DNA from 2 places in the Staphylococcus sp. acrmy genome. Region 1 is predicted to be linked to the other one. Evidence: riboswitches for the same ligand, from Rfam matches in the RefSeq annotation. Region 1 holds a riboswitch; the other holds the start of a gene.
The links. A riboswitch is a leader RNA that binds a small molecule or an ion and turns the genes downstream of it on or off. The one in region 1 is predicted to bind S-adenosylmethionine.
Positions count from the first base shown of each region.

Region 1 (7,590 bases):
TAAAATAAAATATATTCAATACATATAAAAAGACAGGATACGATTATGGTTGTCTCTATCAACCATCATTTTATTCTGTTTAATAATGTATTTTATTATTAATGATCGCTTTTTTCTAACAAATATATTCCTTTTTTGTGTGCTTAAAATTCTCTTAGCGTCATGATTATAGGAGGATTTTATGAAACAAGAAAACATTGAATTGAAAAAAGGTTTTCCAGCAAGTGAACGTGTATTTAAGCAAGGTGTAGATGAAGATATTCAGGTGCCATTTAGAAAGATTGAGTTATCTGATACACTATTCGACAATGAAAAGCGCCACAATGACCCTTTGTATGTATACGACACAGCAGGCCCTTACCATGAAGATGATTATAAAGTAGACATTTTCAAAGGTATTCCAAAAACCCGTCATCATTGGATAGAGGAGCGAAACGATACTGAGACTTATATTGGACGTCGTATACAATCTATTGATAATGGTTTTAAAAAAGAGGGGCATAAAAATCTTGTTGAACAATCTTTTGACTACCAACCGCGAAAAGCAAGTAAAGCCCATGCCATTACACAAATGTACTATGCTAAAAAAGGCATAATTACTAAAGAAATGAAATATGTGGCATGCCGAGAAGACGTGGACCCAGAATTTGTCCGTGAAGAAATTGCTAGAGGACGCGCCATTATTCCTAACAATGTAAATCACCCTGAATCTGAGCCAATGATTATTGGTAAGAATTTCCAAGTTAAAATTAATGCTAATATTGGTAACTCTATTGTCTCATCATCTATTGAAGTTGAAATAGAAAAGCTTGTATGGGCTATCCATTGGGGCGCAGATACAATCATGGATTTATCGACAGGCAAGAATATTCACTCTACTCGAGAATATTTATTGCGTAATTCTCCAGTGCCAGTGGGTACCGTGCCTATCTATCAAGCTTTGGAAAAGGTTGGTGGTGTAGCAGAGGATCTCACTTGGGAAATTTATCGAGATACGCTTATCGAACAAGCGGAACAAGGCGTTGATTATTTCACAATTCATGCGGGTGTGCGTCTACATCATGTACCACTTACTGTAGACCGCCTCACTGGCATTGTTTCTCGAGGCGGCTCAATTATGGCGCAATGGTGTTTAGCACATCACGAAGAAAGCTTTTTATACGAACATTTTGATGATATTTGTGAGATATTAGCGCAATATGATATTGCTGTCTCATTAGGTGATGGCTTACGACCAGGCTCAATTTATGATGCAAATGATGAAAGTCAAATTGCAGAATTGAAAACACTTGGAGAACTAACTGATATCGCTTGGAAACATGATGTACAAGTAATGATTGAAGGTCCTGGCCATATTCCTATGCATAAAATTAAAGAAAACCAAGAGTTAGCAGATTTCTATTGTAAAGAAGCGCCGTTCTACACACTTGGACCACTGACAACTGATATTGCACCAGCTTATGACCATATTACTTCAGCTATCGGGGGCAGCTAACATTGCAAGCTATGGTACAGCAATGTTATGTTACGTAACACCTAAAGAACATCTTGGTTTACCAGATAAAGATGACGTGCGTGAAGGCGTGGTTACTTATAAGATTGCGGCCCATGCTGCCGATCTAGCAAAAGATCTAAAAAATGCAGAAGAACGTGACAATGCGATAAGTAAAGCCCGTTTCGAGTTTAGATGGATTGATCAATTTAACTTGTCGTTAGACCCAGATAGAGCACGTGAGTATCATGATCAAACGTTACCGACTGAAGCGGCTAAAGTCGCACACTTCTGTAGTATGTGTGGCCCTAAATTCTGTTCAATGAAAATTTCGCATAATATCAGAGAAGAACATCGAGAGAAATTAGAAGGAATGAAAGAAAAAGCCGAAGAATTCAAAGAACAAGGTAGTAAAATTTATCATTAATATAAGATACTGTTACACAATTAAATTATAAAGTATCACATAAAATGCACCCTTAAAAGTTGGACTAAACAATCCCACTTCTAGGGGTGCAATATTTTTTCTAAATTATTATTACTTATCTTTTCTGTTCTTTCTATGTTCTTGACGACGTTGTTCTTCTTTAGATAGAAAATTAGGATACTTGCCAGGATTTTTAGAGCCATCTATGAATCCATATATCAATGGAAAGCCGACAACGCCTATTAGTAAGATGACGCATATACCTAATAACGTATAAACCATATAGTTTAACCTCCTTACATAAAAAGAGAGCAACACAGAAATCTAATGTGATTTCTAAGATTTCATTGTCTCACTCTAGCAAGGTTGACCAGTAATGAAGAAAGTACAGTTACAGTGAGTCTTCAACTCAATCAACTATTGCCAAAACAAAAATGGAGACATCTATGATATAAATGTCTCACTCTCACTAAAAACATTCAAGCTATTATGCAGTTTTTCTAGTTGTGAGATTGATTAAAATTAAACTACCTAGTAGAAATAATGAACTACCTAAAGCTTGAATAGGTTGATGATGATTGGCATCACCAGTTTGAGGCAATGTTTTGTTTGAAGTAGATTGATGTGTATTAGTTTTAGATGATGGGACTTCTGTAGAAGCTACATTTCCTACATAATACGTATTCAATTCACGAGCATTATCTACGGAAGAAGCGTCTGAAGTAGTTGGAGATGGGTTATCTAATTCAGCAGCTTTTGCGATGCCGTGTTCCGCATGTGTGTCTTCACTTGCTAATTGATTAAAATCACTAAATTTATCATTCTTATATTCTACTTCGCCAGTTTTATAAACTCTGTAGACACCTACACCAGAATTTGCTTTATTATGACTTTCAATTTCGAAATAGTTACCTTTATCTATGGCTTTGCCGAAGTTTTGTAAATTCCACTATTAGACATTGCTTCTTGTGCAACTTGTTGTGCATTGTCCTTCGTAACCATTTCTGCAGCTAATGCATGGTTTGAGTTTAAACATAATATTACCGTGCCTATTAGAACAGTTAACACCAATAGAGAAACCTTCTTCACAATGCAAACCCCATTTCATTTATTATCGATTACAGCCTTAGTGTAACACTCAGAATTGAATTAAATAGGGCTTTAAAACGAACGATATCGAAACTTTAACCTAGCTTAAAGAACTCACCTTTTGTAAATTTAGCTTAACAATATTAAAGGTTATTTAAAGTTTATAATTTCTGTGAATTTAGTATTTCTTTTTTGAAAAGTAGGGTATAGCCCATGCCATTAAACAAATGAAGATAATGTGCGCAACCATCCATAAACCATACTCAAGCCAACTGAATTGGAATATCTCACGTCGTGCTAACATAATTAAGAGTGGATAGAGTACGATGAATATCAACATAAGTAACACATAACTTAAGTTATAAAGTGGCTTAGATATATGATAAATAAACAAGAAAACAATATATATAATAAAACCTATCAATACATGAATCAGTAATTCTACTACTAATGGTACTTTACTTGGGTCAGCTAAGAAGTCAATGTTGATAAGTAATAAAGTAAGATGCGTGGATTGTGCAAAGACATCCATAATGGCCATGGTAATAAGCAAGACTATACTTATTATTAAGGCGCTTAATAGGTGATAGCCGTAACGTAACATTGTTAGCCTCCTTTAATCTTGATTATATTACTATTCCCTTGGTGCCAAAGAATAACACGTGTTAACTTTTCGGAATATTTAAAAAATATATTGACCGGTTATAGAGCGAATGCTAAGATAATATCAATTCAATAAAACGTGTTAACTCTTATCGAGAGTGGTGGAGGGATGTGCCCTATGAAGCCCAGCAACCGTCGTTTAACGAAATGGTGCTAATTCACATAAAGTAGACAATACTTTAAGAGATAAGAGAGAGTGTATCGATGCTTTCTCTTAAATAGATAGAAAGTATTTTTTTGTGTCTTCTAATCATTTAAGAGTGCTCATTTTATTGGAAAATATAAATAAAGGTGTCGATACATATGAAAAAGTGGATAAGTATTATAAGTGTTTTAGTCTTGATCTTAGTATTATCAGCATGTGGCAAAGATAAGGAAGAGAATAAGAAGATTACAGTAGCTGCATCTCCTGCACCACACGGAGATGTACTGAAGAAAGCAAAAGCACAATTGAAAAAGAAAGGCTATGACTTAGAAGTAAAAGAAGTAAATGACTATAAAGTGCCTAATAAATTGTTAGATAAAGGCGATGTCGATGCGAACTTCTTCCAACATGTACCTTATTTGAAAGCAGAGAAGAAGAGTCATGGATATAAAATAGAAGAACTTGGTAAAGTATTTACAACCCCAATGGGCGTGTATAGTAAAAAATATAAACACCTTAAAGATATTCCGGAGGGCTCAACGATATACGTCTCTAATAACCCAGCTGAAGAAGGACGTTTCTTGTCATTCTTTGTTAATGAAAGTTTAGTTAAATTGAAAAAAGGTGTAAAAATAGAAGATGCCAAATTTGAAGACGTTGTGGAAAATAAAAAGAATTTAAAATTTAATCATCAACAAGGTGCTGAATTCTTACCTAAAACATATAAAAATGGAGAAGGCGCTGCGGTTATTATGAACTCTAACTATGCTATCGATAACGGCTTAAAACCTTCAAGAGATGCGATTGTTATGGAAGGTAAATCATCACCATTCGCCAATATTCTTGCAGTTCAAGAAGGACATAAAAACGATAAAAAATTCCAAGAACTATTAAAAGTAATGCAATCAAAAGAAATTAAAGATTACATTAAGAAAGAATACGGGGATGATGTAATCCCGTACGAAAGTAAATAATAAATAGAGAAGGGTAAGGGAGAAATCTTGTTCAAAGGTTTCAACCTTACCTTTATTTATTTTGTTTGAGAATTTATATTTTTTAATTTTTCTGAAAATATTTACAAATCTGACAATTATTAGTATATTGATAAATATTACTTAACAATGTTTTGGGCGAAAGCCGAGAGAAACCTGGATAAATGGCCACTATACTTGGCCATCATCCTATTCAACTACATATCCAGGTGTCTCTCTTGGGAGGATGGATACGAATGACAAAGTCAGAGCAACTTATAAATGAAGATGGGAAATATTTTGCAGCGTCAGGAAGAATTAAATACTATCCATTAGCGATTGATCACGGCTATGGGGCAACGTTGGTTGATGTAGATGGAAAAGAGTATATTGACTTGTTATCAAGTGCAAGCTCACAGAATGTAGGCCATGCACCAAAACGCGTAACAGAAGCGATTAAAAAGCAAGTTGATAAATTTATCCATTATACGCCTGCCTATATGTATCATGAACCAGCTGTGAAATTATCTAAAAAGCTGTGCGATATTGCGCCAGGGGATTTTGAAAAGCGCGTAACCTTTGGATTAAGTGGTTCAGATGCCAATGATGGTGTAATTAAATTTGCGCGAGCGTATACAGGGCGACCATACATTATCAGTTTTACAAATGCTTATCATGGGTCAACATTTGGTTCATTATCCATGTCAGCAATCAGTTTGAATATGCGTAAACATTATGGTCCTTTATTAAGTGGGTTCTACCATATTCCATTCCCTGATAAATATAGAGGAATGTATGAACAACCGACACCAAATACAGTAGAAGAATACTTAGCACCGCTTAAAGAGATGTTCGCGAAATATGTACCCGCTGAAGAAGTGGCCTGTATCATGGTTGAAACGATTCAAGGAGACGATGGCTTATTAGAACCGGTAGAAGGCTACTTTGAAGCGTTAGAGGCGTTATGTCATGAACATGGTATTTTAATTGCCGTAGATGATATTCAACAAGGCCTTGGCCGTACTGGTACTTGGAGTTCAATTGATCACTTCAACTTTACTCCAGATTTAATTACATTCGGTAAATCACTAGCTGGCGGCTTGCCTATGTCAGCAATCGTGGGGCGTAAAGAAATTATCGAAAGCCTAGAAGCACCTGCGCATCTGTTCACTACAGGAGCGAATCCAGTAAGTTGTGAAGCGGCTCTCGCAACATTAGAAATGATTGAAGAAGACGACTTATTAACTGCTAGCTCTGAAAAGGGGAACTACGTACGTCAACGAATGGACCAATGGGTAACTAAATATGACTATGTCGGGGATGTACGAGGTATCGGTTTATCGATTGGTATAGATATAGTGTCTGATAAAGAAACTAAGACAAGAGCGTCACAAGAAGCATTGAAAATTTGTAACTACTGCTTTGAACATGGCTTGGTAATTATTGCGGTAGCTGGTAATGTCTTACGTTTCCAACCACCACTTGTTATTACCTATGAACAACTTGATTATGCACTAGATACACTAGAAGACGCATTACAAGCCTTACAAGAAGGACGCTTAGACCAATATGACATTAACGGCCAAGGCTGGTAAGAAGTACAACAGATATCCCATTAATTTAGTTTAGGGATGTTTATTAAAATAACTGAAATCAACGTAGTATTAAATAAAAAAGGAGTAGGGATGATTCTTATTGAATCACCTCTACTCCTATTTAGCATGTTACGCTTTTTGATTGTATATTAATCTTTAGGAACGATATAGTCTTTTTCTTCATTTTTCTTAGAATGTTTAATGCCATAGAAAACATAAATGATAATACCAACTAAGAACCAAATTAAAGTATAAAGTTTCGCTTCAAAGCTTAAGCCCCAGAATACTAATAATACTAAAACGAAAGTAACGATTGGTAATACTGGGAAGAATGGCACTTTAAATGCTGGTACCGGTAAGTCTTTGCCTTCACGTTTTCTTAAGCGATACATTGCTAATGACACAAACATAAATGCTACCAATGTTCCGGCTGAAATAAGTTGCGCTAAGAATGCGAATGGGAACATTGAACCAATTAACACACCAATAATAGTAAGAATGACAAGCGCTCTATTAGGTAAATGCTTTCCATTTAAGTGTGCTAACCATGATGGTAATAAGCCGTCACGACCAAATGAATACAGTAGACGTGAACCTGCTAACATCATACCGATTAAAGCAGTAAACATACCAACAACTGAAATTGCCTGTACGATTGCGGCTACTACACCGTGACCACTTTGACGTAATGCCCAACCCACAGGTTCTGCATTTCCAGCATATTTAGAATAGTGGAACATACCTACTAATACTAGTGCTACGGCTACGAATAATACGATAGCGACGATTAAAGAACCTAAGATACCACGTGGCATTGTTTTTTGTGGATTGATTGCTTCAGCTGAGTTAGCTGCGATAGAGTCAAAGCCAATGTAAGCTAAGAAAATCATTGATACGCCGGCATAGATACCTTGCCAACCACCGAAGTCACCATTTGCTGTCACTTTATGTTCTGGAATAAATGGAACATAATTTGATGCTTGAATCGCAGTTAAACCTACGATAACGAATAAGATAATAGCTAAAACTTTTAAAATAACTAAAATATTCTCAATACGTGCAGCTTCTGTCATACCACGAGATAGTAACAAAGCAGTAAGAATGATTACCACGGCTGCAATGATATCGATAATACCACCATCTGCACCAAAAGGATTGGATAGGGCTTTAGGTAACGCGATACCTAGGGGTGATACTAATCCCCGTAA
Region 1 is NZ_JALCVE010000001.1:79,256-86,845, reverse strand. It holds partial or broken gene thiC (phosphomethylpyrimidine synthase ThiC) at 182-1,919, shown strand; gene FH144_RS00410 (hypothetical protein) at 2,031-2,201, opposite strand; gene FH144_RS00405 (LPXTG cell wall anchor domain-containing protein) at 2,407-2,607, opposite strand; gene FH144_RS00400 (hypothetical protein) at 2,838-3,008, opposite strand; gene FH144_RS00395 (DUF898 domain-containing protein) at 3,187-3,612, opposite strand; SAM riboswitch class I at 3,758-3,864, shown strand; gene FH144_RS00390 (MetQ/NlpA family ABC transporter substrate-binding protein) at 3,975-4,790, shown strand; gene FH144_RS00385 (aspartate aminotransferase family protein) at 5,045-6,382, shown strand; gene FH144_RS00380 (APC family permease) at 6,532-7,590, opposite strand, start outside.

Region 2 (7,590 bases), on a different contig from region 1:
GGAGGAATGCGCAGTGGATTTTTGGTTAAAAGAACAAAGCCTATACAATGGAGATAAGATTGCTATTAGCGAGGGCGACTCGACAATCACTTTTAAAGATTTATACAAAGAAGCTTATTCACTTTCTGAGAATATACTATCTTTAAATGAGGATAGAGTAGGTCTATATATCAATAATGATCTTGCCTCAGTGATTTTAGTGAATGCTTGCTGGTTAGCTAATGTGGAAGTGGCGATGATTAATACACGATTAACACAACAAGAAATGATTAATCAAATGAATTCAGTAAACATTTCTACAATTATAACTACTACTCACTTTGATTTACCATCATTTAATGTCATTCAAAGTAGTGATTTACATACATATAAGAAACAACTGAATAATGAAGTATTCGATATTGATAACATTGCTTCAATTATGTTCACTTCAGGGACTACTGGTCCACAAAAGGCGGTGCCTCAAACTTTTAGAAATCATTACGCAAGTGCTATCGGCTGTAAAGAAAGCTTAGGATTTAATCAACAAACGATATGGTTATCCGTCTTACCTATTTATCATATTTCAGGCTTAAGCGTTCTACTACGTTCTATTATTGAGGGCTTTACGGTGCGTATTTTGAAAAAGTATCATACTGAAACAATGTTATCTATTATAAAACATGAAGAGCCTACGCATATATCGCTTGTGCCTCAAACGTTGAAATGGTTAATGGATGCTGGGTTAACGCAGCCATTTTCAATAGAGAAAATATTATTAGGAGGCGCAAAGCTATCATCTACGCTTATTGATCAAGCGCTAAGTTATCAATTACCAATATATAATTCATTTGGCATGACGGAAACGTGTTCTCAATTCTTAACGGCATCGCCTGAAATGCTTGCGGAACGTTATGATACGGTAGGGAAACCAAGTGACAATGTGAAAGTTAAAATTAAGCATCCCGATAAAAAGGGTCGGGGCGAATTACTTATCAAGGGAGAAAATGTCATGAATGGTTATTTATATCCTAGTCATTTAAGCTATACATTTGAAGAAGGGTATTTTAAGACTGGTGACATTGCCGAAATTGATAAAGATGGTTTCGTCATGGTGTATGATCGTCGTAAAGATTTGATTATTAGTGGAGGAGAAAATATTTATCCTTATGAAATTGAGACGGTAGCTAAGCGCTATGAGGCGATACAAGATGCGGTATGTGTACCACTTGAGGATAATACATGGGGCCAAGTACCGAAACTTTACTATGTATCTGATGTAGACGTGCAAGAGGAGCAACTTACTCATTTTCTACAACAAAATTTAGCGAAGTATAAAGTGCCGAAAGCGTATCAACGAGTAGAAACGTTGCCGTACACTTCGACTGGTAAACTTCAACGTAATAAAGTGAATCAGGGAGATTAATTTAATGAAAGTTCAAGATATTCATTTCTATTACTATAATGCTGAATTTAAGTCAGCGATTACGACTCCTAAGATAAAACTGACTCATCGTAAAGCACTTATTGTAGAACTGGTAACTGATACACACGACTCGTTTTATGGAGAGTGTAATGCGTTTGAAACAGATTGGTATGATAAAGAGACAATCACTTCAGTAAAACAGACCTTAGCACAGTGGTCAGAGAAGATTAAAAATAAAACGTTTACGACGTTTGAAGAATGGTTGCCTTATCTAGAATTATTAGATTATCAACCGGCAGCAAGATGTACGATAGTGATGGCTATTTATCAAATGTATCATTCGTTGCCTAGCTTTGAAGTGGAATATGGCGCTACAGCTAGTGGTTTAACCGAGCATCAGCTTGGTGCATTGCAAGCAACACAGCCATCTCGTATTAAATTGAAATGGTCTGAAACTCTTCTTTCAGATATAGAAACTTTGACTACAGAACTACCATTTAACGTTAACTTTGCACTGGATGCGAATGAATCACTCAATATTTCAGATTTTGAGAAAATTAAGAAACAAACACTGGCCAATATTTTATATATAGAAGAGCCGTTTAAAGACTTATCGACATTACACCAACTTGATTTAACAAATTATCCACCAATTGCTATAGATGAAAAAGCTATAGATGAGACTACAATTTTATCAATTATTGAGCGCTATCCCGTCAAGGTAGTGGTGATAAAGCCATTTAGAATAGGTGGAATAGATAAAGTGCTACGACTAATCACTCAATTAAAAGCGCATAATGTGAAATTTGTGGTCGGTGGAATGTATGAATATGGGTTAAGTAAGTATTTCACGGCTTTACTAGCTAAAGAGGGATCTTATCCAGGTGATGTCACGCCAGATGGATATTACTTTGATGAAGATTTCACACAAGGGGTAGGCAAATTAAAAAGAGGATTAATTTCATTTAATCCTCCTCAAGTTGATAAGTCTAAATTATTATATTTTAATTAATGTTTATGTTTGTCTTTATCTTTTTTTAAAGGGACAGGGTCAAAGCCACCTTTATGAAGCGGATGGCATTTTAATATACGACGAACGCCCATATAGCCACCTTTTAATGGCCCGTAAACTTCAATTGCTTCACGGGTATATTCAGAACAGGTAGGATAAAAACGGCACGTAGGTGGTGTCATAGGCGAAATATAACGTTGATATATATGAATTATTCCTAAAAATAATTTTTTAAGCATTTTAAGCCTCCAACTGATTTTCAATTATTAAATATTTTAACACATATAAAGGAGTAGTGAGCAATGTGGAGTTTATAGATAAAGATAATAGACGCGTAACAATGCAGTATAAAACAGACAATGATAGGCCAAATGGTAATCACGTTTTAGCTATTCCTATTTTTCAAAATCAACTCTTATTTACCCAACACAAAATAAGGGGGATTGAATTTCCTGGAGGTAAAGTTGAACAGGGTGAAGAAAGTAGATATGCGATTGAAAGGGAATTGTATGAAGAAACGGGTGGCATTGCTCAAGATGTACACTATATTGCTCAATATGACGTATCTACACAAGATCGCTCCATGTTCAAAAAAGATGTCTATCTTATAAATGTAGAGCAATTAGAAACCAAAGAAGATTATTTAGAAACAAAAGGTCCTTTGTTATATAAGCATATAAATGATATTCCTCATGATGAACGAAGTTATTTGATTCAAGATGATGCCATCTTACATTGTTTAGAAAGGGTGATAGCGCTTGGATATTATCAAGAATAAAAAAAAGCCTATTACTTCCAAAACGCATGATTTTGAAGAGATTACTTATACTGTAGATGAATTAAAGCTAAAAGCCTTACAAATGGTGCCTTCTCGTGAAGAAGTACAACGCATCGTGATATATTTACGTGGTGGTAAAGGGCAAGTAGGGCGTGTAAGAGCCGCGAGATTAATGCAGTTTGCAAATGAACAAACGTTAGTGGTTGGTCCTTATTATAGAGGCAGTAGTGGTAGCGAAGGACAAGATGAGTTCTGTAATGCAGATTTAAAAGATGTCACGTATCTTATTCGTATTTTAAAACAACAGTATCCGAATGCCTTTCTCCATATGATTGGTTTCTCTAGAGGCGGGTTACAAGGATTGCTCACATTTCAAGATTACCCAGTCGATAGTTATATTATTTGGGGTGGCGTTTCAGATGTACGTTTAATGTATGAAGAACGTGTTGATTTACGTGGTATGTTACGTCGTATGGTAGGTCATCCTAAGAAAGATGCAGCCCAATACGATAAGCGAGATGCCGTTAAATCAATTGATAGTCAAAGTCCACCGATATTAATTGTTCACGGGGGAAAAGATAAACAAGTGAATATTGACCAGGCGCATTATTTAGAAAAGCAATTAAAAGTAAAAGATGCCAAATATGAAACGTTTTATCAACCCAATGAAGGCCATGTACTACGACCAGAAGCAATGAAAGATACATTAACTTACGTTAAAAACTGGATGAAACGCATTGAGAGCGACAATTAATAGGGATATAAATATCTTGGAAAAAAGAGAAGATAGTAATTACTATAATTATGAGATATTTTTTTAATATTATAATGTGAAATTACTTATAACTAATGTAGTATTGTAGGCGAGACTCCTGAGGGAATAGGATGAGCGTCGAGACCGTGGCTCGGCTTGGCAGTAGTTGTCTGAAATGAAGAGGCGTTCGAGCCTCACTTTCTTCATTTCTAGTCAACCTTGCCGGGGCGGGACTACGAAATCTTAGAAATTGCATTAGATTTCTGTCCCGCTCCCCCCTAGAAAATGCGAGCCAAACAATACGAAGTATTGATATAAATCGAAGAAAATAGACGTAGACATGATTCCATTTTGAATCATGTCTACGTCTATATATAGGAACTTTTACTCAGTATCTTGTTTTCATCTTATTAAATAGAAAACTCTAATATTATTTGTTAAATCCACCAGTTTGAGCAATGTCTTCTACTTCAGAACCAAATTTCTTGAAGTTTTCTTCAAAGCGTTTGATTAAGTCATCTGCTTGTTCACGATATTTATCTGAATCGCTCCATGCATTGATAGGGTTAAGGATTGTTTTAGGTACGTCTTCCATTTCAGCTGGAATGTTTAAGCCGAATTTTTCATCTTTAGTGAATTCAGCATCTTTCAATTTACCTGAAATCGCTTGATCTACCATATGGCGTGTATAATGTAGGCTAATACGACGACCTACACCATATTTACCGCCAGTCCAGCCTGTATTTACTAAATAAACATCTACGTCATGTTCATCGATAAGTTCACCTAATAAATCAGCATATTTAATTGGATTTAATGGTAAGAATGGTGCTCCGAAACATGTAGAGAATGATGGTTCTGGTTCTGTTACACCACGTTCTGTACCTGCTAATTTAGAAGTGAAACCACTTAGGAAGTGATACATAGCTTGAGCTTTCGTTAATTTTGAAATAGGTGGAAGTACACCAAAGGCATCAGCAGTTAAGAAAATAATTGTATTAGGGTGTGCTGCTTTAGATGGTAATACGATATTATCGATATGATGAATAGGGTAAGCTGCACGTGTGTTTTCAGTATGTGTATTATCGTCAAAGTCTACACGGCCGCGTTCGTCTACAACAGTATTTTCTAAAATTGTACCGTATTGAATCGCGTCATAGATTTGAGGTTCTTTTTCTTTAGAAAGGTTAATCGCTTTTGCATAGCAACCACCTTCAATGTTAAAGATACCGTTTTTATTCCAACCATGTTCGTCGTCACCAATTAATTTACGATCTGGTGAAGCAGATAATGTTGTTTTACCAGTACCTGATAATCCGAAGAATAAAGCTACATCGCCTTTATTACCAACGTTAGCTGAGCAATGCATACTCATAATATCTTGCATAGGTAATAAATAGTTCATAACTGAGAAGATACCTTTTTTCATTTCACCAGCGTATTCTGTACCACCAATTAAAATGACTTTATGTTTGAATGAAATAATAACAAATGTTTCAGATTTAGTGCCGTCTACTTCAGGGTCAGCTTTGAAATATGGTGCTGAAACGATAGTGAAGTTAGCTTTAATATTTTGAGCTTCTTCTTTAGATTCAGGGCGGATGAACATATTTTGTGCGAACAAGTTATGCCATGCAAGTTCATTGATCACTGTTAATTTTAATTGTGTATCTTTATCACTACCAGCGTAGCCGTTAAATACATAAAGTTCATCTTTTTGATCGAGGTAAGTTAAAACTTTATTGTAAAGTTTTAAGAATGTTTCTTCATCGATGGGTTGGTTAATATCGCCCCAAGCAATATTGTCTTTGTAAGAAGGTTCAGTTACGATGAATTTATCTTTTGGAGAACGTCCTGTGTATTTACCAGTGCTTGCGTTAACAGCACCTAGTTCTGTTAATTCGCCTTCGTTGTTGTTTAAAATCTTGTAATAAAGTTGAGTAGTAGAAAGTTGAAATAATGAACTTTCTTTTTCTAATAAGTGTTTAATTTTAGGTGTTTCGCTATATGTATCTACTGACATACCTTTCCCTCCAACATCAAATTATAAATATTTCGTGTAAGCCTTTACATTAAAGTAGTATAACACAATACAACGATTATTCCACATGGAAAAGACAAAAAATCATTAAAAAACAAAATTGACATTGATAAGTGAATTCGGTAGTATAGTTCTTAGCGGATTCTCTTATCCTGAGTGGTGGAGGGACATGGACCCAATGAAACCCAGCAACCTCTTTTTTATTAAAGAAAGGTGCCAAACCGTTTGCAGACAAATATGGTCTGAACGATAAGAGCGAATGGACGTATCTGAGCCTTCTCTCTATCTTATTAGTGAAGAAGGCTTTTTTATTTTTTTAGCTCATAATTTTAAAGAGAATTTTCGTAAATACAAGAAAAAAGGAGCCAATCATGACTTATAATAAACGTTTATTTACTTCAGAATCAGTTACAGAAGGCCACCCGGACAAAATTGCTGACCAAGTCTCTGATGCTATTTTAGATGAAATCTTAAAGGATGACCCAAATGCCCGTGTTGCGTGTGAAACTACAGTAACTACTGGCATGGCTTTAATTTCAGGGGAAATTTCAACTTCTACATATGTGGATATTCCTAAAGTTGTACGCGAAACGATTAAAAATATTGGTTATACACGTGCTAAATATGGCTACGATTATCAAACAATGGCTGTATTAACAGCTATTGATGAACAATCTCCTGACATCGCTCAAGGAGTAGACAAAGCATACGAATATAGAAATGATATTTCAGAAGAAGAAATTGAAGCGACTGGTGCAGGAGACCAAGGTTTAATGTTTGGTTATGCGACTAACGAAACAGAAACATATATGCCTCTACCAATATTCTTATCACATCAACTTGCGAAACGTTTATCAGATGTACGTAAAGATGGCATTTTAAAATATTTACGTCCAGATGGTAAAGTTCAAGTAACAGTTGAATATGATGACAATGATAAACCTAAACGTATCGACACAATCGTCGTATCTTCACAACATGCGGATGATATTGAATTAGAACAAATTCAAAGCGATATTAAAGAACATGTCATTTATCCTACAGTTCCAGAAGGACTTATTGATGAAGATACTAAATTCTTTATTAATCCAACAGGCCGATTTGTAATTGGTGGACCTCAAGGTGACGCTGGTTTAACTGGGCGTAAAATCATTGTAGATACATATGGTGGTTATGCACGTCATGGCGGTGGTTGTTTCAGTGGTAAAGATCCAACAAAAGTTGACCGCTCAGCAGCATATGCAGCACGCTATGTCGCGAAGAATATCGTAGCAACCGGATTAGCTGATCAATGTGAAGTACAATTAGCCTACGCGATTGGTGTAGCTGAACCCGTTTCAATAGCGATTGATACATTTAACACTGGTAAAGTGACAGAAGCACAACTCGTAGAAGCAGTGAGAACAAACTTTGATTTACGTCCAGCAGGCATTATCAAAATGTTAGATTTAAAACACCCAATCTACAAACAAACTGCAGCTTATGGTCATTTCGGTCGTACCGATGTGTTATTACCATGGGAGAAATTAGATAAAGTCAATGTACTGAAAGATGCAGTACAAGCTTAATTAATGCTTTAAGCAATTTGATATGCTAATTG
Region 2 is NZ_JALCVE010000006.1:64,517-72,106, reverse strand. It holds gene menE (o-succinylbenzoate--CoA ligase) at 14-1,405, shown strand; gene menC (o-succinylbenzoate synthase) at 1,410-2,417, shown strand; gene yidD (membrane protein insertion efficiency factor YidD) at 2,414-2,656, opposite strand; gene ytkD (RNA deprotection pyrophosphohydrolase) at 2,758-3,195, shown strand; gene FH144_RS07725 (alpha/beta hydrolase family protein) at 3,176-3,949, shown strand; gene pckA (phosphoenolpyruvate carboxykinase (ATP)) at 4,380-5,972, opposite strand; SAM riboswitch class I at 6,135-6,246, shown strand; gene metK (methionine adenosyltransferase) at 6,362-7,558, shown strand.
Region 2: it holds a riboswitch for S-adenosylmethionine, as region 1 does, so the genes downstream of both, metK (methionine adenosyltransferase) here and FH144_RS00390 (MetQ/NlpA family ABC transporter substrate-binding protein) in region 1, are expected to answer to the same signal.